One region of the uncultured Phascolarctobacterium sp. genome, then DNA from elsewhere that is predicted to be linked to it. Evidence: riboswitches for the same ligand, from Rfam matches in the RefSeq annotation. Region 1 holds a riboswitch; each other region holds the start of a gene.

Region 1 (8,225 bases):
ATCCGTTTTTCTCCGGCCGCAGTCTGGTAGTAATTAAAGATGAAAAGCTGTGGGGCGGGAAGGATGCCGGTGAGAAACGCAAACAGCAGCAGGAAGAACTGGCCGAACTGCTGGCCGATGTACCGGAACACTGTCAGGTATTGCTGTTGGGCGAAAAAATCGACAAGCGCAGCAAGCTGTATAAAGGCCTGCTCAAAACGGCGGCTATGGTAGAATGTAAGCCTGTCAAAGCCTACCAGCTGAAACCCTGGCTGGACGATCAGGCCGCTTTGCGCGGCTGCCGGTTCGATTACGAAGCTTCGCAGACGATCATGGAATATTTATCGGTGACGGATAACGCGCCGCTGCTGCTTTTGGAGCAGGAAATAGAAAAACTGTCGGTTTACGCCGGTGAACGCAAGATCTGGACGAAAGACGATGTTGAGCAGACCTTTGCCGCCTTGCCTGAGGTTTCGCGTTTTGCATTGCTGAACGCTATCGCTGAAAAGCGGCTGGGACAGACGCTGGAGCGCCTGGGTGAAGAACGCAAGCATGGCAATACGGTGCTGGCGCTGTGCGGGCTGATCTCGTTTCAGGTGCGCCGTTTAGGACGGGTCAAGGAACTGCTGGAAGGCAGGGCTTCGCAGGCCGAGATCGCCTCGGAATTGAAAGCAGCCCCCTTTGCCGTCAAAAAAATGGTCGAGCAAAGCCGTCGTTTTGGTTTGGGCGAATTGGAACGGGCGCTGCTGGAGCTGTCGCAGCTCAATATTGAAGTGCGTTATGGCGGCAGACAGTTTGAAAAGCTGGAAGAGATACTGATCCGCCTGCTGAGTGACTGATCTGCGGTGCTGGTTGAGAAAAGCGTTTAAAGTTTCTTGTAAACACTGGACAAGCCAGACTGATGTTTGTTATAATGATGGCGATAGATCAATGGGGATCTTTCTGTTTTGCTGCCCAAAACAGGAAGGTCCTTTTTATATTTGTAGTTGTATTTCTGTTTCAGCATTGGGAAAGGAGCGCGGCACAGTGCCGCAAGTGATTACTATGATGAACAAGGAAATGTTGTATTACATCAACCCCGAACAGCAGACCCCGGAGGAATTAAAGGCTTTGCTGGAGATACATCCGGAAATCAAATTCGTTTCTTTTATGGGTGTGGATTTTGCCGGCAACGACACTGATGAAAAAGTGCCTATCAATTTGTTTCTTGAAGATATTAACGGCTTTCTGGAAGGCATGGCAGCCCAAACCGACGGTTCTTCCGTTGTTTTGCCCGGTATCGCTACGCTGAACAATGCCCGCGTCGACATGAAGATCGATAAAAGCGTCAACTGGTACATAGATTATAATTACGAGCATTTTGATGCCAATACCGGCAAAATGGTCGGTACTCTGCGTATCCCCTGTTTCCTGATCCATAACGAGGTCTTTGTCGATTCCCGTTCGATCCTGCAAAACAGCCTGGATTATGTGGAAGCGCAAATGCTGGAAATGTTCAAAAAACATCCGCAGATCGCAGGACTGGAGCATGTCGACCTGTCTCAGATCGAAAAACTGATTTTTACCTGTGCTACCGAACTGGAATTCTGGGTCAAATCCCCGCGTGAAGACGCGCCGATCGATGCACTCTCATCTTCACAGATGATGCAGGAACAATATTGGCAGCGTACACGCGGTAATGTGCGTACTGCTTTGGAGCAGACTATTGAAATGATGGAGGCCTACGGTCTGGAGCCGGAAATGGGCCATAAAGAATGCGGCGGTATCCGCGGTCAGATCGACGGGGCCGGCCATATGACCCATGTCATGGAACAGCTGGAAGTAGACTGGAAATTCAATGTTGGCCTGCAAACTGCCGATAATGAGCTGCTGGCCCGCATCATCGTCAAAGAAGTTTTCCGGATGAACGGTCTGGAGGTTTCCTTCCAGGCAAAACCGATCCCCGGTGTTGCCGGCAGCGGTGAACATACCCATGTTGGTATCGCCGCCAGACTTAAAAACGGTAAAACAGTCAATCTGTTCGCACCCGGCGATATGAAAGCTGATTTCCTTTCCGCTATCGGCTACGGCTCGATGATGGGTCTTCTGAAAAACTATGAAGTCATCAATCCCTTCATTTCGGCGACGATCGATTCGCTGAACCGTTTGAAACCCGGTTTTGAGGCTCCTGTCTGTATTGTTACCTCTCTGGGTATCAGCCCGCAGATCCCTTCCCGCAACCGTACGATCCTGGCCGGACTGATCCGCGATATCGACAGCCCGCTGGCGACCCGTATCGAGATGCGTTCGCCGAACCCCTATACTAATACCTATATCGCCATTGCCGCTTTCTATCTGGCTATGTGGGACGGTATCAAGGCCTGCGTGGAATCCGGCAAAAACCTGAAAGAGCTGGAAGCCGAGCTGTCCAAAAAAGCCGGCGTTGAAGGCTTCTATCTGGAAAAAGACCGTGAATACCGCAGTGAAGACGATGTTTTTGAAGATTTTACCGAAGCAGAGCGCAGCCGCCTGTTTGGTAAACCGCCTGCAACCGTGTGGGAAAATATGTGTGGCTTCAGCAAATATCCTGAAAAGAAAGCCGCCCTTACCAGCGGCAATATTCTGCGTCCGGAATTTATCGATTCCTTTGCTAAGGGAGCCTTAATCCGCTGGCAGACCGAGCTTTTAAACAGAATGATCCCCGAATTCCATGCCGAGATCGTAGCCATGAAATGCCTGCATGATACCGGCTTCTACAATAAATGCGACGACGAAAAATGGGCCAAGATCGCCGCTCTGCGCGTGATGCTGGCTAAAGATTCTGTCGAAGCTCCCTGTATTTTCACCATGATCCGCGAGGCTTTTGCCCGTGGTGATTTTGACAGCGCTTCCAAATTGAAGCTGGAAATGGTCAAGACCATGGAAACACTGCGCAGCAGCTATCACGATTATAAACAAAATATCATCGACTGATAAAACTATTATCACTGGACCCGCCGGTAGCTGTTATCGGCGGGTCACGTTATTTTTCACAAAATGTTTGCTTGACTGGAGCGGAGTCAAGGCCTGTATAATTTAGGCAGGGAAAACAAAGCGGACGGTATCAGTGCCGTGACGAAAGATAAATATTATTGGGGGAGCGCAAAATGAGGTGGAATAAGGTTTTTTCAAAAACAGGTCTGCTGGCAGTGATGCTGGTAGTGATCGGAATAGGAATATTTTTTTATGAACGGCAATACTGCGGGGCCGAACAGCCGGCGCGATATGAAACGCAGCAGCTGCGGCAGGTGATCACAGCTGACAGTAAGACTTCGCGGACGATCATGTGGCAGACGGCGGCGCCTGAAAGTGACGCCTGGGTGGAATACCGGCTGCAGGGCGGTCTGGATATTCAAAAAACAGCGGCGCATGGCAAAGAATTTGCAACTGACGCAGGCACTGTCTATCAGCAAAGCGTGACTTTGACAGGGCTGGAACCTGCGTCAGTATACGAATACAGGGCCGGCAGCGGCAAAGAATTTTCAGACTGGCATACATTGCAGACAGACGGCGGCGGTGCTTTTTCCGCTTTGATCTTCGGTGATTCGCAAAGCCTTGATTATAATGTCTGGCGGCAAACAGCGTCAGCTGCCTATGCTAACGACAAAGCGGCCGCCTTTTTCATCAACATGGGCGATCTGGTCGATAACGGCGAACAATACAGCCAGTGGCGCAGCTGGTTTCGCGGTGCGGCAGGACTGCTGCCGCAGATACCTGTAGCCCCCATCAGCGGCAACCACGAAAACTATTCGCTGCAATGGAAGCCCTACAAGGGTGACTTGTATCTAACTTTGTTCGACCTGCCGCTAAACGGGCCGGAAGGTCTGCAAAAACAGGCTTACAGCTATGATTACGGCGAGGTGCATTTTGCTGTTATCGATACGCAGCTGGAAGAATTAAAAGACTGGCAGCCTGATTTGGTTGCACGGCAGGTTAAATGGCTGGAAAACGATCTGGCAGCCAGCAACAAAAAATGGAAAGTAGTTTTAGTGCACCGCAGTCTGTTCCGTTATCAGGATGGTAAACCGAACGAACTGGGCGCGGCCCTGCTGCCGGTTTTGGACCGCAGTAATGTAGACGTAGTTTTTTCGGCACATATCCATACCTATGGACGTACGGCGCCCTTTAAAAACGGTAATGTAGCAGGACAGGGAACGGTCTATATTTCTTCTGGGCGCAGCGGTGACAAGACCTGGGCCGGTTCGCGGGCCAAACCGCAGGAAGTGGTTTTTGACAATGTGCTCGATCAGCCTAATTATATGAAACTTACTGCTGACAGTCACAAACTTACTGTTACCAGCCTGAAGCAGGACGGCAAGCTCATCGACACAATGACGCTGACAAAATGACAAGCTTCTGATTTTTTGATATAATAATACTATTAACAAATCAATGAATGGAGTGACATCATGGCTAAAGACAGTTCTTTTGACGTTGTCTCGCAGGTCGATATGCAGGAAATGGACAATGCGGTCAATCAAACGAAAAAGGAGATCGCCCAGCGTTATGATTTCCGCGGCAGTGATGCCAGTATCGAATTAGAAGAAAAATGCATCAAATTGGCAGCCGAAGACGAATACAAGCTCAACGCAATTATCGATATGCTGCGTGCCCGCATGGCCAAGCGCGATATCCCGCTGCGCTGCCTGGAGCTGGGCAAGGTAGAACCGGCTTCCAAAGGTACGGTACGCCAGACGCTGAATATCCTGCAGGGCATACCCAAAGAAAAAGCCAAAGCGATCGTGGCTGCTATCAAAGCTATGAAGCTGAAAGTAACTGCCCAGATGCAGGACGATCAGGTGCGCGTGAGCGGCGCCAAAAAAGACGAATTACAGGCAGTAATCCAAATGCTCAAAGCAGGCGACTTCGGTGTCGATCTGCAATTCATCAATATGCGCTGAACAGGTTTGTAAACGCTTCCTGCTTATGTAGGAAGCGTTTTTTAGTTTCTCGGCAATGTGACTTGTTAAGGTCTGATAGGTAGCAGATTTTTCAGCTGTAGGTGTTGCTTAAAAATCTGCAAAAAATATGTATACATGTATACATAGAAAAATTAAAAAAATAAAATTTTAAATTAAGGATATAAATAAGCCGCAAGGCCTGATGACAAGTAGTTGAACATCTTTCAGAAGACTTCGTTTGCAGCAGACAAACAAAACTTGATTAGGGGGGGACATGTGTTATAATTGACTCAACAAAATAAATAGCAGTAATTCTTAATCATAACGTCAGCGCTAAAGCAATAATTGCCTGAATGTCGATCCCGTCGGTAAAATGGTTGAGAATTTACAGTTTGTACTACGAGAGATGGTAAAGCTGGTTTGGTATCTTGTTTAAGATACTATCAGACAGTTTTATCGTTCTACGATAAAACTGCTTTTTTATTTTGTAGTAAAAATTATATATTGTTGGAATCAGGTACATTGTTGGTCTGTCAATAATGTTTAACAGGGAAGTCCGGTGTGAATCCGGCGCTGTCACGCAACTGTATTAGGGAGCTTCAGCATTGCAGTCCTTTCACTAAGGGATGCTGGAGTAATGATCTTGAGTCAGAGTGCTGACTGGTTCTATCTTTTGAACAGCCTGCGTAGACAGACTGGGAGAAAATTTTGCAGAGATATTTAAGTTTGGCGTTTTGCCAGACAAATATTTCTGCGGACGCTATGATTATGCGCTGAAACCAGCAGCGCGGAAATTTTAGTATTTTCGACCAGAAAAGCGGAGCAGGCTGTTTGGTAAAAACAAACGCTGCACTTTCACCGTAGGGACTGGTTGAAAATGCAGCGTTATTTTTTAACAAAGAGTGGGAGGATGGATTTGTATGAGGAAAGAAAGAAGAGGACTGCGGCAAGCAGCCATAACGGCTGGTATTTTAACTGCTATGGGCGTTTGCACATTAGGGGGGGACGTGAGACCTCTGTGGGCGGCAGAAGCAACTGAAAACGCAGTGGAACCAGCAGTGACGCAGGATGTCCAAGCTGCGGCAGATGAAACTGAAAACGATGGTATGTCTTTTGATCTGGAGGGCGTAACTGTTGAGGCGAAGCGGCCTGATTGGGAAGCTAAGCTATCACCTGGTACGGTAACGGTTATTCGCCCCGATGACTACAAAGGCGAGCAGAAAGACCTGCCGGACTTTTTAAAAATGGTTCCCGGCGTACATGTACGCGAGGTAAACGGTAAAGGTCAGTATACAACAGTCAGCGTACGTGGTTCTACTGCGGCGCAGGTCGGTGTTTTTGTCGACGGCGTGCTGTTTAATCTGGGCGGCGACGCGGCGGCAGATATTTCTACTATTCCTGTACATAATGTAGAACGGATCGAGGTCTACCGCGGTTACATACCGGCGCGCTTTGGCGGTACCTTTATGGGCGGCGTTATCAATATCGTTACCAAACGGCCTACTAAAGCTAACGTGCAGGCCAGCTTCGGCAAAAGCTCCTTTGGCGGCTACAAGGGTAATTTACAAATCGATGCTCCATTGGGTGGCGGCGCTTTGATGGTCGGTATCAACCGTGACCAAAGTGACGGCGATTTTAAATATAAAAATTTTGCTAATGATGCAAGATATCAACAGGAATTGAAAAGATTAAATACAGCAATATATGGTGATCCTAATAACGCAACTATTGGCGGAAGAATGGGTATATTATATGTCAATAAAGTTATTGAGGAATATACAGATGGAGGATCAGGTGGGGCAATAAAAAATTATCTTTCTATGGATCAGTGCATGGATATCTTGAATAGTGACCTATCTGAAATGAGAGACAAACTTAATCATATTAGAGACGACCTGTATGAATATTGTCCTGATGAGTATAAGAGTACGTGGAATGATGATTTTCAGACAAGTGTTGCTAATAAATTTGAGCGAGTTGTGGCATATAAGGATGTAGTTAAAACATATGAAAGCCCTGAACGCTGGCGTAAGGCTAATGATTATAAAAATACAGATGTTATCGTAAAATGGCAGGATGACCACTGGCTGGCCAAAGCTACCTGGAAACAGATCAAACGGCATTTGCCGTTTCCCTATAATAGTAATTATGCCAGCCTGGCAGGTATAGATACAGATGGGCCCACTCACGACTTAGTTGGCGGAGGAATTCCGGGATCTAATTTTTTTGAAAGCCCGCTTAATATCTATGTGCACCGTAATCAAAAACTGACGGCAAAGGAAGCCTTGCTGGGGCGGCGCGATACGGTTGGCAATTTAGAGTGGGGCTGGAGCTTAAATTATTTGAAGCAGAATAAAGATTATTATGTTGATAACTGGCAATGGATAGAAAAAAATTCCGGAGCGATGTTAAATTCATATGCTGCCAATAGCCTGTGGAGCAAGTATGACAGCCGCCGCCTGGGGGGGAAGATAGACGGCAGCTATAAAGCCGGCGATCGGCATCTGATCGAATTTCTGGTAGACGCCTCTAAAGAAAAAATGGATATTGACGGCTGGCGGATGCATGATTTTGAAAATTCCAGCGAAGATACCCGCGGCAGATGGCGTAACTACTATGAGCAGGAGATCATTAATGCGCAGATTCAGGATACGATTACATTAAATAAAAAAGGTGATTTTTATCTGACGCCCAGCGTTCGTTATAATCGTTCTAAGATTTTAGGGCGCAGCGACCGTTATGACGAAAAGAATGATCCGCAAAATGTAAAATGGTTCCATCAACAGGATGAGCAAACTGATGATAAAGTGACCTGGCAGCTGGCGTTGAAAAAGCAGTTTAACGACCACTTTACGCTGCGGGCGACAGGCGGTACTTACTACCGGCTGCTCAATATGTACGAGATCGCTGGTGACGGCGCCGGAATTTGGCCTATGCCGAACGTAGGCGGCACTGACAGCGTGTTCCCTATGCCGGAAGAAGGCAAACAGTGGGATGTAAGTGCTATTTGGGACGGCAAGGCATTGGGAGCCGACACGGCTAAATTCCAGCTGACTTATTTTGGCCGTGATTCTGAAAACCTACTGCAGTTGATGAGTCGGAATTTCTTCTTTTTCTACACTAACGCTGCCAAAGCAAAAGTCAATGGCTTGGAAATACAGGCAGACATGTCTTGGCAGAAATGGGATGTTAATTTACAAGCGACCTATACTAAACCTAAAGACGTGTTCTATGATATGACTAAACTGCCTGGTTATGACTCCAATACCATTGCTGGAAGCTTGACCTACCAGCCCCAATGGGAAGGCACAGCGCGCCTGACCTATC
Region 2 (8,225 bases), on a different contig from region 1:
GCTTTAGCATAAAAACTGCTATCATCATTAATTTTATAAAGATATTGTACTTCAGGGGTAAATTTACTCAGGTCATCATTTTCTGTCGTAATTTTCGCACCATTTTTTTTCGTTTCAGTAGCCTTTGAACCAACAGCCCAAGTTTCTCGCATATTAAAAAGCAAATTTGATTTTTCATTTAGACTCATATCATATGAAAGATACAAAGAATAATTGTCCCTATCATAACTCATACTATTTGAAGTTCCCCGCAGATCCATATCTTCTTTCTGGAAACTCGCACCAACTAATAAAATATTTCGTCCCACATCAAATTTTTTCTGTACATTCAAGTTTGTATTATGCCCTTTCCTCCAACTATTAAGTGTCGGAGCCTTCCAACCATTACCAGATGGTGAAATTTTATCGTATGTTTTTTCTTGAGTTCCATAAGACACATGTGCTTGCCAATCGTCTTTATCATAGCTCAGCAAAAAATTATTATCTGTATCATAATAATCTCTCATTTCAGTATATTTTTTACTAACAGCATCTTTTTGAAGGTATCTATGCTCATTCTTTGAATAATTATGGGTAAATATTAATCCATCTGCGATCTGATAGTTCCACATAACACTTTTCCGCTCGCCTTTAGCATAATCAAAAACATTACCCGTAGTTTTACCATCAGCAAGACTACTTATACCTTCAGCCTTACCACGATTTTCGAGACCTGCTACAATGCTAAATTTTCCTGCTCCTAAAGAAATATCATAACGTTCTTTACCAAAATTACCCGCTGAAACTTTAATTCTGCTCTTTATAGTTTTTTTAGTAATAATATTTATTACACCTCCTGTCGCTTCACTTCCATATAATACAGAGCCGCCGCCCCTTACCACTTCTATTTTCTCAATTGCATCACTGGGAATATCTTCAAGATTATATTTACCATCCATATTCATGGGCACTCCATTAAGTAAAACCAAAGTACCCACTTGGGCACCACGAATCATTATTTTACTTGTCATCGTACCCATCGCAGCACCATTAAATCCCTGTGATTGTATAGTAACACCTAGAGTATTCTGCAAGACATCAAATGCATTGTTAGCTCCACTTTCCTCAATTCTCTTGATATCATATACCTCAACTGCTGCAGGAGTATCTAAATCTCTTGTTTCCATTCTTTGTGCCGTAACAACCATTGGATCCAGGGTAAAAATCTGTTCCGGTTCTTCTGCGTGTACTGCTGTACCCCCCCAGATGACACTACCAGTTATCAGTGCTGCCATAAGCGCGCTTTTGTTCAAGCTTTTCTTCATCAAATTCAACTTCCTTTCAATTTTCAATTTACTGTCACCCTGCTTTAAAAGTGTTAAAAAATAGAAAAGCCCCCTTTTCCCAAAAACAGATAAGGAGGAATAGAGGCTAAATTCGTGCCTGTTCTCCCCTATACTGTCTCTCGCAGAAATAGAGTTACTGGTAAAAGCTGACTTAAGCAGTATTTTACTGCTAATACAGCGGCGGGACCGTGTTAGATTCTCACTAACTTTTATTTATTATACATTACCAGTATCAAATATCAAATTTATTTTTCTACTATGTGTGATATAATACTATGTATAGTCATTAGACAGTCAAGAGGTTGGTGAAAATTTATGGAGAAAAATAAAAAAAAATTATTTACGACCGGTGAGCTGGCTTCTTTATGTAAAATCCACAGAAAAACTTTGCTTTTTTATGACAGGCTTGGCCTTATCACACCGGAATTTATCGATGCTAACGGTTATCGTTATTATGCGAGAAGGCAGTTTTTTTCTTTAGAAATCATTTTGGCATTACGTAAATTAGATGTATCATTACCTGAAATAGCGGAATATCTTAAGCATAAATCTACCTCTAATTACAAAAATTTACTTACAAGACGTGCCAATATATTAGATCAGCTTTTATCTGATCTTCAAAAAATGCGTACTGAACTCAGCGAGAGAATATGTTTTTTGGAAAATACCGAAACTTTGCCTCTGGAAATAATAACTTTGATAAATGAAGAGGAAGATTATCTTTGTCTAAGTGATCCGGTGCCACAGAATGCTGATTTAAAAATCAGAACAAAAATTTCCGCTAAACATTTATTAACTTTAGCTGATTATATAACTTTTAATAATCACGTTTCTGGTTATATACTTGATAAAAATTCTTTTCTGGCTTGTGAACGTCCGTATACTAAATATTTTTATCAATCCTTTACACAGCCTTTTGACTCGCCTTATTTTTTTCTTAAACCGGCAGGATTATATGCCACAATTTACTTTAAAGGTATTTATTGCTCGTACGGCAAACCTTATATTGATCAGTTATATAGATATCTACAGGAAAACAATTTACAGGCTGTCAGTGATATTTACATGACTTCGATCAGAAATCATTGGGTCACTGATGATAACGGCAGTTATTTAAATAAATTATCAATACAGGTAAAAAAATAAAGCAGAACTTTGAAAGTTCTGCTTTATTTTTTTACTTTATTCTGTTACGGCTACAGCACCCTGTTCGCTGAAGTTGATAACTGTATTCGCCGGCAATTCTATTTCAAGGCCATTATTTTTCCACTTTAAAGCTTCTTTAGTCGTGCAGCTGGTTACTTCACCAGCAGGTGTTAAGCTGACTGTACTCTTAGCTTTAAATTCTACAAAACCGGCATTTTCCATGTCAATGGCATTATTTTGCCAACCTACCGGCCGCAGTTTGGTATCTTCTGCCAGTGTGCCCATCTTTACTGCGCCATTATCATAGAAATCCAGAGCTGTACCGCTTTTAAATGCTACAAAGCCATATTCGTTCTCTCCAAGTCCAATTGTTGTTTCGTCGGCAATAGTGCCGCTGAGAACTGTGCCCTGCTCGCTGAAGGTTACAGCTGTGCCGCCTTTATAACGAATATGTCCATAACTGGATAACGCTATGTTATAGGTGCTGTTGTTGTTCCAATAACGGTAATAACGCGGGAAAAACGGGCTGCGATTGGTATAAGCTGAAACAAAATAGTAATCGTTGATGATACGCTGCCAGCCCTGCGGCCGCAGATATGTATCGCTTGCCAGCACACCGCTGACAACGGCTCCATTATCATTCAGGCTGGCTGTCGTGCCTTTTTTAAATTTTATCTGGTCGCCTACCGACCAGCCTTGAGGATAAAGTTCTTCATTCTTTGTAAGAGTTTTGGCTACCGGGGCTGCAAATACACTGCCGCAGAAAGCGCACAAGCTTAGGACTATTGCAGTTTTAGCCAGAATCTTTTTTGTTTGCATTGTGATCAGTCCTTTCAATATTTTATGATTCTTAATTTAGCACTTTTATTTTAGTTGTTCCATTTAGTTTAGTTACAAAAGAACTAAATTATTTTTTTGTTTAATTTTGTAGTTATTGAAAGCGATATACTGATAGTTTTTACTATTTATATTGTAGCATGTTTTCTTTATATTGATTTCAAATTTTTTGCAAAAAAATGCTCCCGACTATATTATGCGGGAGCCTGGATCAAAGCTGTTTATGCCATGTCTCAAAACATAAAAGCCTGATCCAAAAAGGAGAAGGTATTATAATCTATTTTTGAAGGATAAGATTTAGTAAATTATGCGCTGGCTGGGAAAAACGGCCAGACGACAGGAATAACGATAATAGACACTATAAGGCACACTGCTACCAGTCCAGTGCCTGCTTTTAAATAATCCATAAATTTATAGCCGCCGGGGCCCAGGACTAAAGTATTGGGCGGCGTGCCTACCGGAGAAGCAAATGCACAGGAGGATGCGATCAAAATAGCCATGAGCACCGCTTTGGGCGATGCACCCATTTGCGCAGAAAGTGCAATACCTACCGGGCATAATAAGGCTTTAGAGGCTGTATTAGACATAAACTGCGTAAGAAGAACGGCAAGCGCAAACAAAACTGCAGTTACTACATACGGTGAAGGATCACCGCCCAGCATTTTTACTGTGGCTTCAGCAATCAGTTTGCCAGCGCCGCTGGTATTCATTGCTGTTGCTACAGGAATCATTCCCGCAAAAAGAAAGATCGTGACCCAGTCGATGGAATTATAGGCTTGCTTTTCGGTAAGGCAGCCTGTGAGCACCGCAACAACTGCTCCTACAACTGCAGCGATTTCCAACGGCACGACGCCTGTCGCCATACTGCCGATAACACCGATCATAATGATCCCACAGATAATCTGCTTTTTAGTGCTCGTTTCATTTTCTAAAATTTCTTCATCGATTTCAAGATTCAGGTTACTGCTTTCTTTCGGCAGCAGATATTTGCCGATAAACATCATATAAACGATACCGGCGATAGTAATAGGGATACCGATCCAGGCATATTCAAAAAAGCCAAATTGCAATTCCGGCATACCTGCAGCTTTCAAAGCTACGTTAGCCAAAATATTAGGCGGCGTACCAATAAGAGTGATCGTTCCGCCAAGTCCGGCGGCAAATGCCAAAGGCATCAATTCGCGTGAAGCTGAAATTTTGGCATTGGCACAGATACCAATAACTACAGGTATCAGACAAGCGGTAGTACCTGTATTGGAAAGTACTGCGGACATCAGTGCTGCAATGACCATGATACCAAACATCAGGCTGTTTTCACCTTTGCCAAACATCCGTACAACGCCGCCGCCAATTTTTTGAGCCAGACCGGTATAAAACATTGCGGCACCGACTACAAACATACCTCCGAAAAGAACCACGGTCGAATCAGCCAGTCCCAAAAAAATCTGGTTTTCAGGAACAAGCCCTAAAGCGCAGCAGGCAATCGATGCTCCAATTGCTGTCATTGCCAGAGGAATCATTTCTGTTACAAATAAAAGTGCGACGATCGCTAATAATATTAAACATTTGATTGCGGGTGTCATTCTTTTCCCTCCTATTTTTCTTTAAACAGATTAACATATTGAAACGTGTTTAAAAACAATCTTCCGTCTTCACCCCGATGCGGAAAAACACTACCTGCAGCCTGCCGGTTTTGAATAGCCCTGTGGTAGTATTTTTTATCAACTTGTTTGAGGAACTCTTTTATTTTAGATATTTCTTTCTTATCTTCATCCGGCATTTTTGCTATCCTCCTTTTCGCCATTTTTAAGAGTACCTTTCACTGGAAAAGAGTATATAATAAATTCCTAAATAATAAAAATACCTATTCTTCATCAAAGTTATGCTAAATTTGCATACTGTAAAAATCCTGATAAAAAATTGAAACAGATCTGAATTTTCAGATCTGTTTCAATAAAGGAACAGCTTCCCAGTACAGTAACTATTGTTATTAAAATCCATCACAGTAAAATAGTCTTGATATAGTTTCGATAAAAATCACTTTCAAAAATCTTGCAGTAATTCATCAGCACTCCTAAAATACTGCTGCAGCTCATTCTCTTTTGAGAGCCTTAAGTGCTTCAGCCGGAAGTTCACAGCCTTGTACGCGACGGATAAAGCTGTATCCGCGTTCGCCGCAGTGTGGGAAAACCCTGGCTGCCATTTGGCGTTGTTTACGCAGATGACTGAACAGGAATCCTTCTCCTTCGTTATTGATTTTTACTGAATTGTTGGCCATTGTTGCTTCTGTCATCAAAATCACTCCTTAAAAATTTTCTTTATAAGTACCGATAGTGTTTACTGCTTAAGACACCTAAAGTATACCCCAGAGCTTAAAATAATAAAAATATCCATTAGGAATTTAAGTTATAACATTTAGGAAAAACTAACAATTATTTTTATGATCAAATAATATTTTATATTGACACAGAATAAAGGAGTGATTAAAATAAGAGACAGTTACAAGTGAACATTGCTGAAACAATCCGGCCAAAGTCATTTGATGACACGGTCCCGCCGCTGTAAAGTCAGCATAGCCAGATTGTTTGTCTTTTGCTGCGAGCGACAGTAAAAAAGATCATAACCATTAACTTTGTTTATTTTCTTTACGTCCGCGCAGGACGTTTTTTTATTATTGGGAGGTTATTGAAATGGAATTGGAAAGCTATAGAAATTTTTTGGCTATTATTGAAGCGGGAAGCTTTACCGGAGCAGCAGAATGTGTACACGTTGCACAGCCTGCACTTAGCAAACAGTTAAAGACATTGGAAAATTTTTTTGGGGCCAAGCTTATTCTTACGACTCGTGGCAGCCGCCAGCTTATTTTGACGGAAGCAGGACGGATCCTTTATCAAAAAGCTAAATATATCTGCTCTTTGGAAGATCTGGCGCGCAATGAAATAGATAATATTATAGGCGGCGCCGTTGGTACGCTGCGTATCAGCGCTGCTAATTCCAGATCTGCCCTGTTTATCAGCACATCATTAAAAGATTTCTGTCAATTATATCCAAAGGTGACTTACGAAATCTATGAAGGCGGTATTGCCGAGCAGGCGCAGCAGCTTTTAAATGGTATTACTGAACTTGGGATTTTAAGTGTTCCCATTACTCATGAGGACAGTTTTGAAGTGCTTTTCCAACGTCGTGAAGAATTATCGGCTGTTTTCCACAAAGAAGCCGTATGGCTTGATCATTCTAAAGCTGATATTACTCTGAAAGAACTGGCAGAAATGCCGCTGAGTGTTTCTGCCGGTTGCTGTGACCTGCTGAAAAAATGCTGTGCTGAAGCTTCTCTCTCTCCGCAAATACTAAGTATCAACACCACTCGCAACACCACTTTACAGTGGGCTTACGAAAGAACCGCTGTTGCTGTAGTGCCTATCGAACCCGGAGAGTTTTTGGGACCTGATCTGGTAACAAAAAAAATATCTGATACCAACATTGATCTTTTTAAAACCATTGTCAAGGTTAAAGACCGTCCATTATCGGTTATTGCTCAAAAGTTTTTAAAATTTTATTCTCAAAAACGCAACTCTCAGCAGGTATGTGATTTGCAGAAGCTGCTTGGCAATCTACATTCATAACAAAAAAACAGACCGTATAAACGGTCTGTTTTTTTATTTTGCTTTTTTATTTTGTTCCTTAAATGCGGCTTCCTGCCACAAATACCAGACGCCTAAAGAGCGCCAGGGTCGCCATGTTTCTGTAAGCGTGCTTATTTGCCCGCGTTTGGGAATATCACTTAATCCCTTAAGTTCTTTCAATTCTTTCTTAAAGATAAAATCTGCTGATGGCACTACGTCTGTACGGCATAAGGCAAGTAACAGAAACATTTCAATAGTCCACTGCCCCAAACCGCGAATCTGGACAAGCTGTTTGGTGATTTCAGCATCAGTCATTTCAGAAAATTTTTCTATAGTTACCTTTCCTGCGACAACTGCCTCAGCAAAGCTTTTCAGGTACTCGGCTTTTTGTTTTACCAGTCCCTGTTCGCATAAGTCTTCAATAGAAACATCCAATACGGCCTGCGCTTGCAGCGGCGTGCCCAAAAACTTTCCTAATTTTTCCAGTAATTGCATACTTACATCCGGCGGCAGCTGCTGCGAAACGATACCTGTGACCAAGGTCCCGAAATATTTCTCCTGCGGCTCCGGCTTCAATACACATACAGGAAACCTATCGATCAACGGGATCAGCTCAGGCGCATGTTCACGCAGATATTTGGCTCCTTCAGCCCAATCTGGGGTTTTGAGCATGATACATCCTCCTTATTACTTTTGATTATTATTCAGCGAAACAGTACTATCGCTGATGTTACTTATGATTATACGCTAAAACGGTTATTTTGCAAAGCCGCTAAAAGTAATTTAGTAAATTTGCAGAAAAGCCTTGCATCATTCATGGTTTTATGGTATTATTTATATCTGTCAGGACTACTGACAAATGGCCCGGTGGTTCAGTTGGTTAGAATGCCGCCCTGTCACGGCGGAGGTCGTGGGTTCGAGTCCCATCCGGGTCGCCATTTGCGGAAATAGCTCAGTGGTAGAGCACCTCCTTGCCAAGGAGGGGGTCGCGAGTTCGAATCTCGTTTTCCGCTCCATTTTAGGGGTATAGCTCAACTGGTAGAGTAGCGGTCTCCAAAACCGTTGGTTGTGGGTTCGATTCCTACTGCCCCTGCCATAAAAAAGTACCGTCAAATCCTGATTTTCAAGGGCTTTGACGGTTTTTTATTTGTCTAAAAATTATCTTTCAACACGCCGTAAGCGGTAGTAAAAAGCACTAATTTTCATTAGCATCCCTATAACTCTCCGGTGTCGGTGCTACATACTCGCCTTTCTCATTGTTATATAATACCTCTTTGGAATATTCTTGTTGACT
Region 3 (8,225 bases), on a different contig from region 1:
GCCGTTAAAATATTTATTAGTGGTAATTTTAAGGCGCATTTCCCAAAATGCGTTGTGTGCAATGTGCGAACATGACTTGGGAGCATGAAAGACTATTGCAGCCCGAGGATTATAAGCGGCAGCCAGAAAAACACTCATCAAGTTACAGTGAATAACTTTTTTCCGTTCTGAATTTCTGATCATTTTTTCGTCCCATTCGTATTTTCATAAACTATTGCATATAATTTTTCTATTCCTGCGGCGGCGTGGTGTGACAGGCAATTGACGTAGCTTTGCGGTATAACTACAGCCTGACGTTTTTGAATGGCGGTTATACCGGCATAGGCCGGGTCATTATATATTTCTTCCAGTTGTTCTTCGCTGTTTTTATATGCCCCGCCTTGCGACCATGAGCCAAGCAGCAGAAATTCCGGGTTGGTTTTGATAACTTCTTCTTTACTCAAAATACGGCTGGTGCCTGCATAGTCTTTGGTAACAGGGCGTGCCTGTTCATAGCAGTCGTCGATGCCGGCCGCAGTCATGATGTCGTTATAGATGCATCCTGCTCCGCCTATCGCTCCAAAGCGCAAGAAAAGCAAGGCTGAGCGGCGCTGCTGCGGTGGTATGGCTGCTACTTTGGCCTGCATTGCAGCGAGCCTTGCCTGCATATTTTTTACGATCTGCTCTGCCTGTTCGTTTTCGCCTACTGCGGCGCCCATACTGCGTACTAAGGCAGGGATTTCGTCGAGTCTGGAGATGTATTTAAAAACATATACTTTTATGCCAACTTCTTCCAGGCTGTCTATATATTCACGCTTGGCAGTGTCCGGCACAAAAAGCAGATCAGGTTTCAATGCTACTATGGCTTCAAGGTTATTTTCTACTATGCCCTGTACGTCTTCAGCTTGTTTATAAGCCATCGACAGCCCCGGGTCGTGTACCCATTTACTGACGCCTGCTATTTTTTGATGCTCAACAAGGTCTAGCAATATTTCATCGGCATAAACAAAGCTGCTGGCAATACGTTCAGGCTTTTTTGGAAAGCTGATTTCTTTACCGCGGAGGTCGCGTACTGTGTAACTTTGTTGCTGCTGCCCGCTAGATGGCAGCAGGTCAATATTTTTACTGCAGCCGCTTAGGCAGAAGGCCAGCGTCAATAGCAGGTACAGCAAATATTTGGGCATCGACGGTCATCTCCCTTCGTTCAAAATATACTCTTTATTTAAAAGGTGCGTTCATAGGTCAGCATCCAGTTGCGTTCTTCCAGCAATGCGCCAGAAGTACCGTTGCTGGAACCGGTTCTGATATCGTCTCTGTTCAGCAGATTATACACAGTCAGTCTTAAAGTGTCTTGATCTGTCAGTTTATGCGCAATGTTCATGTTAATGTCAAGCATCGGTTTGGTTCCATTTACGCGGCCTGCCATATAGTTGGCAAAAATATTGGCTGAAGTTTTTGCAAGTTTATAGCCTACGCCAGCGTTCAGCCCCAGTTTAAAATCAGTGCGTTCCCATTCTCCGCTGCCAATGGTTTTCTGCTGCGGGTTGGCATAGGAAACTCCTAAATTGTAGCTGAATTTCTGGCTCAAAGCTTTTTCATAGCTCAGTTCAACGCCGGTATTACGGTATTTTTCGGCATTTTTATAAATATTAAGGCCACTGGCACTATCTGTGGCACGATAGATCCTGTCATCGATTTCCATATGGAAAACATTTAATTTAATCAGATCGCTGTCGGTAAATTTCTTTTTCCAGCCCAGTTCATAGTTCCAGCCGCTTTCTGCTTTCAGGTCAGGGTTCATGACCTGGGTAGATGTGCCCCATTGTTCGTTGACGTTGGGAGCGCGCATCGATTTATTGATGTTCAGGTAAAGATTTTCATTTTCTCTGAGGTTTTGCAATATTTGAAGCTGCGGGCAGAATTTACTGCCTGATTCTTCTACATATGCTTCGCGGGCGCCTAAAAACAGTTTTGTTTTGGCACCCAACTGCGTTTCGGTCATGAAGAATACTGCACCACTGTCACGTTTGGCGCTTTCAGCTCCGACAGTATTTTTGGTGTCTTCATTTTCATAGTTGGCACCGGCCGTTAAAACAACCTTTCCCAGCTGCCATTTATTTTGAATATCGGCACCGATATTATGACCTTTTTGATGTGTAGTAGTATTGTATTTCCAATCTCTGCTGCGCATATATACGGCAGCGGATAAATCATTATTGTTATAGCGCATTTGCCCAAAATGATATTGGATATTGCTATGGAAACCAGGTGCATATTGCCCATTATTTAATTTGGAGCAGTCGGAAATCTTTTTGCTGTACATATATTGAAACAGCAAATTATCGGTTATATTATATTGCAGATTCAAGCTGTCTTTTTCCAGGTTATCTCCCATATAAAAACTTGTAGGATTGGACTGATACACTTTGCCGCGCCCTTTAGACTGCTGCCGGCTGTAACTGATTTGTAATTTATCGGTCGCAACATTGACTGCGCCTTTGAATTTATTTTTATCGCCCCAACCAGCAAGAACTTTGGTTTTGCCCTGTTTTTTATTGGTTATGATATTGATGACACCGGCACTGGCGTTAGAGCCATATAATACTGCCGAGCCGCCTTTTACTACTTCGATCCTGTCAATGATGTCGGTCGAAATGGATTCAAGATCATAGTTACCGTCCTGATTGAGCGGAATGCCGTTGACTAAAATAGCAACATTATCCTTGGATACGCCTCTAAAACCAATATATGTGTTGCCCGTAGGCGAAGCAGTCAGCGTAAAGCCGGGTATATTTCTAACTACTTCCATGACATTGTTGGCACCCAAGCGTTCAATTTTTTCCTGGTCAAATATTTCCGTTGCCGCAGGGATCTCAAGGTCACGTGTTTCATAGCGCGTAGCAGTAACTAACACAGGGTCCAGTTCAAAGCGTTCTATCTCGTTTTGTTGTTTGTCAGCAAATGCTGTACCCCCCCAGATGACACTCCCGCTTATCAATGCTACCATCAGTGTACTTTTACTCAAACTTTTCTTCATCATCAGCTCTAACTCCTTGCCATTTAATGTGTAATACAGTAAAATCATATTAGTCACTATTATGCACGTTTTTTCTTTTTGATAATTTATTTAATTAGCTTTTGTTACTGTATTACTTATCTAATGATAAAGTATATAATGCTTATAGTGTCAAGGTGGTTTTATGCAAAATATATCAAAAAATTATTTTACGCCCGGGGAACTTGCCAAATTAACTGGCATTTCCAAGCAGATTCTTCTTTATTATGATAAAAATAATATTTTTTCGCCTACCTTTGTCGATGACAAAGGTTATCGTTATTATTCTTTATCGCAGTATTTTTCTTTAGAAATTCTTATAACCATGCGTAAACTGGATATTCCGCTTCAAGACATCATGGCGTATCTGCATAATAAAAATCTTCAGGACCTTAAACAGATCTACAGTCAAAAATTAAGCGAATATCGATATAAAATAAAGCAGCTGCAGCAATACGAAGCGGCGCTTGAAAAACGTCTGACCCGTTTGGATAAAATAGAAAACATACGCCTTGATCAGATAATGCTGTCTGAAGAGCCTGAACAGTTATATTATCAAAGCAAGGAAATTTTTTTAACCCAACCCACTAAAATACGGATTTTAAAAATTGCAGAGTATATGCTGCCGCATTTACGTTCCCAGTTTTTAGAGGATTGTGTTATTGGTTTTTCGTTAGACCAGAATGAATTTCTTGACTGCGGCAAATTATCCAGATACAGGATCTTTGTACAGATAGACGACTGTAATATAGATGCTGTTGCTGATATTCTCTGTAAAAAATCCGGCTTATATCTTTCGTTGTATTGTAATTGCCATTATGGGCTTATTGATGATGACATCAAATTGAAAATTAAAAATTTCCTTGAACTGAATCATTTGAAGCCTTGCAGTGATATTTTTGTATTTCCTATCAGGAATTATTGGTCTGCTACTACTACAAAAGAAGAAATTTCCCAGATTTGTCTGCAGGTAGAATATATTTGATAAGGTGTACAATGATTGTATACTTTTTATATTTTGCTTATACTTGTTTTTAGCCGTAAAAAACCTCTGAGTATTTGGGGACTATACCCCGAAAAACGGACAGTGAAATAAAACACCTCCTGTTGTAGAATAGAAACTACAGCCGGAGGTGTTGTTATGTCCTGAAAATATACCAGGGTTGCAAATTTTAGTGAAGAAGTGCTTAGACGAAAAGCAGCAGGCGGCGCCTAAGCGCTGCCTGCTGCTTTTTTTAAAAGGTTCTGGTATAGGTTATTTTCCAGTTAAATGGTAAATCAAGGTTACCATATCTGTTAGAATAGTTATCCCTGTCAAACAAATTATTCATCGTCAGGGTTATGTTGTCATTCTTAGTCAAATCATACGAAGTATTCCAGGTCAAACGGTTTCTTGACGGGACGTCATGCCCACCGTAATATTCCCTGTCGCCTAAATATTTATATGTAAGGCCGCTTGTAAGCTTGCTGATAGAATAAAAAACCGAAGCTGATACATCTATCCTGCCGTCATCCTGCACCCATTTGGGGTTGGCAGCGGAAGGATCTTTTACTTCGGGGTTGCCATAGCCAATTCCCAAAGAATAGCGCCATTTATCATTTACATTATGGGTAAATTCTGCTTCGATACCGGTATTTCTAAAATCGCCTTTGTTTATGGCATACTGTTCACCGGTACCGGGGTCTTTATCGCTCCAGCCTATTTTATTTTCAAAATCCATATGGAAGACTGCAAGCTTGATGCTTTTGTTATCGTAGATTTTTTTGATACCTGTTTCATAGGTCCAGCCTTCTTCGGGCTTTAATGTACCGGCCGCGGCTTTTTTGCCATAGTATGAATCTACTGTTGGCATTTGGAAAGCTTTGCCGATGTTTATGTACCACGAGGTATTGTCGTTGATTTTATACAGAGTTTGGAACTGCGGGTTCAGTATATTTTCGCTTTTTACCGGGTCGTCGATTATTTCGCCGCGCAGTCCCAGGGTAGCACTGAATTTATCGCTGAACACGTTGTTATACGAAAGGTAGATGGCGTTACTGGTTCTGTGGGCTTTATTGGCTTTGGTAACCAGGTTTTCATAGTTTTCGCGTCTTAGGCTGTAGCCGGTTATAAGGGTATTTTTTCCCAGTTTCCAGGTCTTTTGTACGTCACCGATATAGCTTGATAAATCGGCTGATGAGCTTACAGGGCCTGGTGTGGCTGCGGTAAAGTCGTAGCCTTCAGTACGGCGGTAGTTATAACCTACTATGGCTTTGATGCCGTTAGATTTGCCATCGTAGGTCAGTCCTGTAGTAATGCGTTTGTCGTCATAACGATAATTATATTTTTTATAGACTGAGCCTACTTTTTTGGCATCGTTATTGCTGCCGCGGGTAATATTGCCGTCCTGATAGATGAAAGTAAAACCGATCTCATCTGTCAGTGCGGCGGAGATCCCGGCTCTGTTTTTCTGTCCTTTGCCTACCCACCAGTCGGTAGACGAGCCTTCCGGATAAGCGTTGCTGTGGGTAAGCTTGTTGGAATATTCTTTAGATGCGGTTACGATAAGTTTTTCACCCGCATAGGTAACGCCGTAATCTTTATAATAGTTGCCGACGGTGCCTTTTACTTTGACCTGAGTTTTGCCACCTGGCTTTTTAGTAATAATATTAACTACGCCGCCCATAGCTTCGCTGCCATACAGGGTTCCAGCGGCGCCTTTTATGATTTCTATTTGCTGTACCATATCTATGGGGATACCGTCTAAGGAGTTATAGTTTTTAAGGTTCATGGGGATACCGTCTACCATGATCAGGGTGCCACGGTCGTAGCCGCGGATAACGGTGCGGCCTGAACTGAAACCAAAATCCTGACCGGCGTCGCCGTAACCGGTACTTGTTAGGCCTACTTGATGTTCGATAGCGTCAAAAACGTTCTTATAGCCGGCTTCTTTGATATTTTGTTCAGTAATGATATTAGTGGTTGCCGGTGTATCCAGGTCTCTGGTTTCTGTTCTTTGAGCAGTTACGATCATTGGGTCAAGCGTAAAGGCCTGATTTGGTTCCTCAGCATGTACTGCAGTACCCCCCCAGATGACATTGCCAGTTATCAGTGCTACCATCAGTACACTTTTACTCAAATTCTTTTTTGACATACTCAACTTCCTTTCACTACATTTTTATTATTGAAATAAAGACATTTCCTGTACTCATTCTTTATGACCGCACATTATTTGCCTTTACTTGCAATCACCCAAAATAAAAATACCTTCTGCGCTAAGGCAAAAGGCATTAAACAGCTTGATTCAAAATAAAAGAAGCCGATAACATTACCTAACTGTCTCACGCAGCAGTAAAGTAATTATCAGGCAGTTCTTCTGACTCAAGTTCATCATTCATCCAAGCCTTCCCAGATAAATTCCAGTGGCATATTTTGGATGAACTCACTTTTACAGCGACGGGATCGTGTGGGTTTTACACCCAGCTTCTCTATTAAGACCTGTGTCACCTGATAATATCCATATACATTTATTTTGCAAGTATACTATAAACAATTTTACAATGCAATCTTTTATTTTTATTTATTATTTAATTTTCTTTTTCAGCAACTATTTTGTTGCATAAAAAGACCCCGCGCAAGCAAGCTTGCGCGGGGTCTGAGATTATTCTGTATTTTATTTCAGCACTTCAGCAATTACATCGTTGGTCAGGTCTTTGCCGCCATACAGCATTGCGCTGCTGTCAACTACGCTGCTGATGCCGGCACGTTTGGCTACTGTGGCAATAGCTTTCTGAACTTTTTTCTGGATCGGCCCCATCAGGTCCTGTTCGCGTTTGGCTACCTGCTGCGACAGTTTTTCGCCTAAGGCCTGTTTACCGCTGTCATCTAAAGAGGCCGCCTTGCTTTCAAATTCCTGCTGCGCTTTTTGGCGTTCCAGGTCAACAGCGCTCATGGTAGTTTTAATATCAGGATAGCTTTGAAATACCTGCTGGACATTAACGTAACCTACCATATTTCCGGCTTCGGCGGCTGATACAGCGCCGCAAATGCCCAGTGCCATGACAATCGTCAAAATAAAGGTCATAATTTGTTTTTTCATCGTTTCCAACACTCCTTAATTTTTGTTTATAATAAATTTATTATTACCGTTTTTTATCCCGAACTGCCGCAATAAATTTAGCCGCCGCCATATCCGTCAGGCCGTAATCAGCAAACTTCAGCAACAGCTCCTGCACCAGCTGCATTTGTTCTGCTGAGCCATGAGCTGCGATATACCTGGTAATCCGATTATTCTTTTTCTTATAATCAAGATACAGCGCTATCCCTTTGTCCAAAAGTTCATTGCCAGTCACAAACCGCTGACGGTCAAGCAGGACTTTGGTATAGCATTTTTTATAATTTCCCAAAATCACAGGCCACGTATCAAGGACCTTAACTGTCCCATCGGCTTCCAACAGCTGAAATTTTATCTGCCCCGGATATTCTGCCTGTTCTAAAAAGGCAAGCAATGTTATTACATTTACTGCGCAGAACATATCATAGTCAAAATACAAATGTAGAGTATCATAATTCTTCAAGCAGCTTTGCAGAAAGTTACCTGGAGATTTCTGCAGATATTCCTGTAAAGGAACTTCATAGGCAGCAGCTCTTAAACGATAAAATGCATCTGAAAATATTTCTGCGCAGGTTTCACCTTCGCACATCGCTTCGTTAAAAGGCAATATATCGTCCTGTGGGAGTTGCTTTTTAAGCTGATTTGCAGTTATTTCCCCGCTTGTAATATGCAGGATATTTTCCGGACTGATCTGTTTATTGTTCTGCATTTGTATCGTTGCCTGTTTCCTTAAAATATACTACTATATTTTGTCTGCTTGCACATGTAGATTATTATAAACGGTTTGCAGTCATCAGTCAATAATCGTTGCTATTTATATTATTATATTATTTGATTGACTTTTCATCTGATTGGCAGTATTTTATAATTAGTTGTATTAGATTAAGTTTTCTATTTTTAATTAAAAGGAGGTTTGTTTATGCCTGATTTTGTCAGTGATTCTATTTTTAAAGACGCATTCTTAAGGGCTTCTCGTCATTATATAGAGGCATTAGATTTGCCTGCATTTGATTCTAGACGTTCTTCTGATGCGAAAGAGGCTATTGATTCTGCTGCCTGTATCAACAACAGAATGCTGCAAAGTTTTGCCGCCGATT

Evidence for each region. A riboswitch is a leader RNA that binds a small molecule or an ion and turns the genes downstream of it on or off. The one in region 1 is predicted to bind cobalamin.
Region 2: it holds a riboswitch for cobalamin, as region 1 does, so the genes downstream of both, Q4G98_RS07075 (TonB-dependent siderophore receptor) here and Q4G98_RS10325 (TonB-dependent receptor plug domain-containing protein) in region 1, are expected to answer to the same signal.
Region 3: it holds a riboswitch for cobalamin, as region 1 does, so the genes downstream of both, Q4G98_RS07100 (TonB-dependent siderophore receptor) here and Q4G98_RS10325 (TonB-dependent receptor plug domain-containing protein) in region 1, are expected to answer to the same signal.

The regions. Positions count from the first base shown of each region.
Region 1 is NZ_CATWDQ010000016.1:29,061-37,285, forward strand. Features, by position in the region: gene holA (DNA polymerase III subunit delta) at 1-818, shown strand, start outside; gene Q4G98_RS10310 (glutamine synthetase) at 1,027-2,931, shown strand; gene Q4G98_RS10315 (metallophosphoesterase family protein) at 3,105-4,346, shown strand; gene Q4G98_RS10320 (YajQ family cyclic di-GMP-binding protein) at 4,407-4,898, shown strand; cobalamin riboswitch at 5,397-5,577, shown strand; gene Q4G98_RS10325 (TonB-dependent receptor plug domain-containing protein) at 6,005-8,225, shown strand, end outside.
Region 2 is NZ_CATWDQ010000007.1:47,063-55,287, reverse strand. Features, by position in the region: gene Q4G98_RS07075 (TonB-dependent siderophore receptor) at 1-1,304, opposite strand, end outside; cobalamin riboswitch at 1,446-1,571, opposite strand; gene Q4G98_RS07070 (MerR family transcriptional regulator) at 1,641-2,471, shown strand; gene Q4G98_RS07065 (hypothetical protein) at 2,508-3,290, opposite strand; gene Q4G98_RS07060 (SLC13 family permease) at 3,614-4,891, opposite strand; gene Q4G98_RS07055 (hypothetical protein) at 4,903-5,088, opposite strand; gene Q4G98_RS07050 (hypothetical protein) at 5,401-5,601, opposite strand; gene Q4G98_RS07045 (LysR family transcriptional regulator) at 5,999-6,931, shown strand; gene Q4G98_RS07040 (DNA-3-methyladenine glycosylase) at 6,965-7,603, opposite strand; tRNA gene Q4G98_RS07035 (tRNA-Asp) at 7,793-7,869, shown strand; tRNA gene Q4G98_RS07030 (tRNA-Gly) at 7,873-7,947, shown strand; tRNA gene Q4G98_RS07025 (tRNA-Trp) at 7,952-8,027, shown strand.
Region 3 is NZ_CATWDQ010000007.1:57,582-65,806, reverse strand. Features, by position in the region: gene Q4G98_RS07120 (nitrogenase component 1) at 1-183, opposite strand, end outside; gene Q4G98_RS07115 (ABC transporter substrate-binding protein) at 180-1,163, opposite strand; gene Q4G98_RS07110 (TonB-dependent siderophore receptor) at 1,202-3,019, opposite strand; gene Q4G98_RS07105 (MerR family transcriptional regulator) at 3,180-4,019, shown strand; gene Q4G98_RS07100 (TonB-dependent siderophore receptor) at 4,270-6,168, opposite strand; cobalamin riboswitch at 6,363-6,540, opposite strand; gene Q4G98_RS07095 (OmpH family outer membrane protein) at 6,688-7,113, opposite strand; gene Q4G98_RS07090 (hypothetical protein) at 7,157-7,837, opposite strand; gene Q4G98_RS07085 (hypothetical protein) at 8,048-8,225, shown strand, end outside.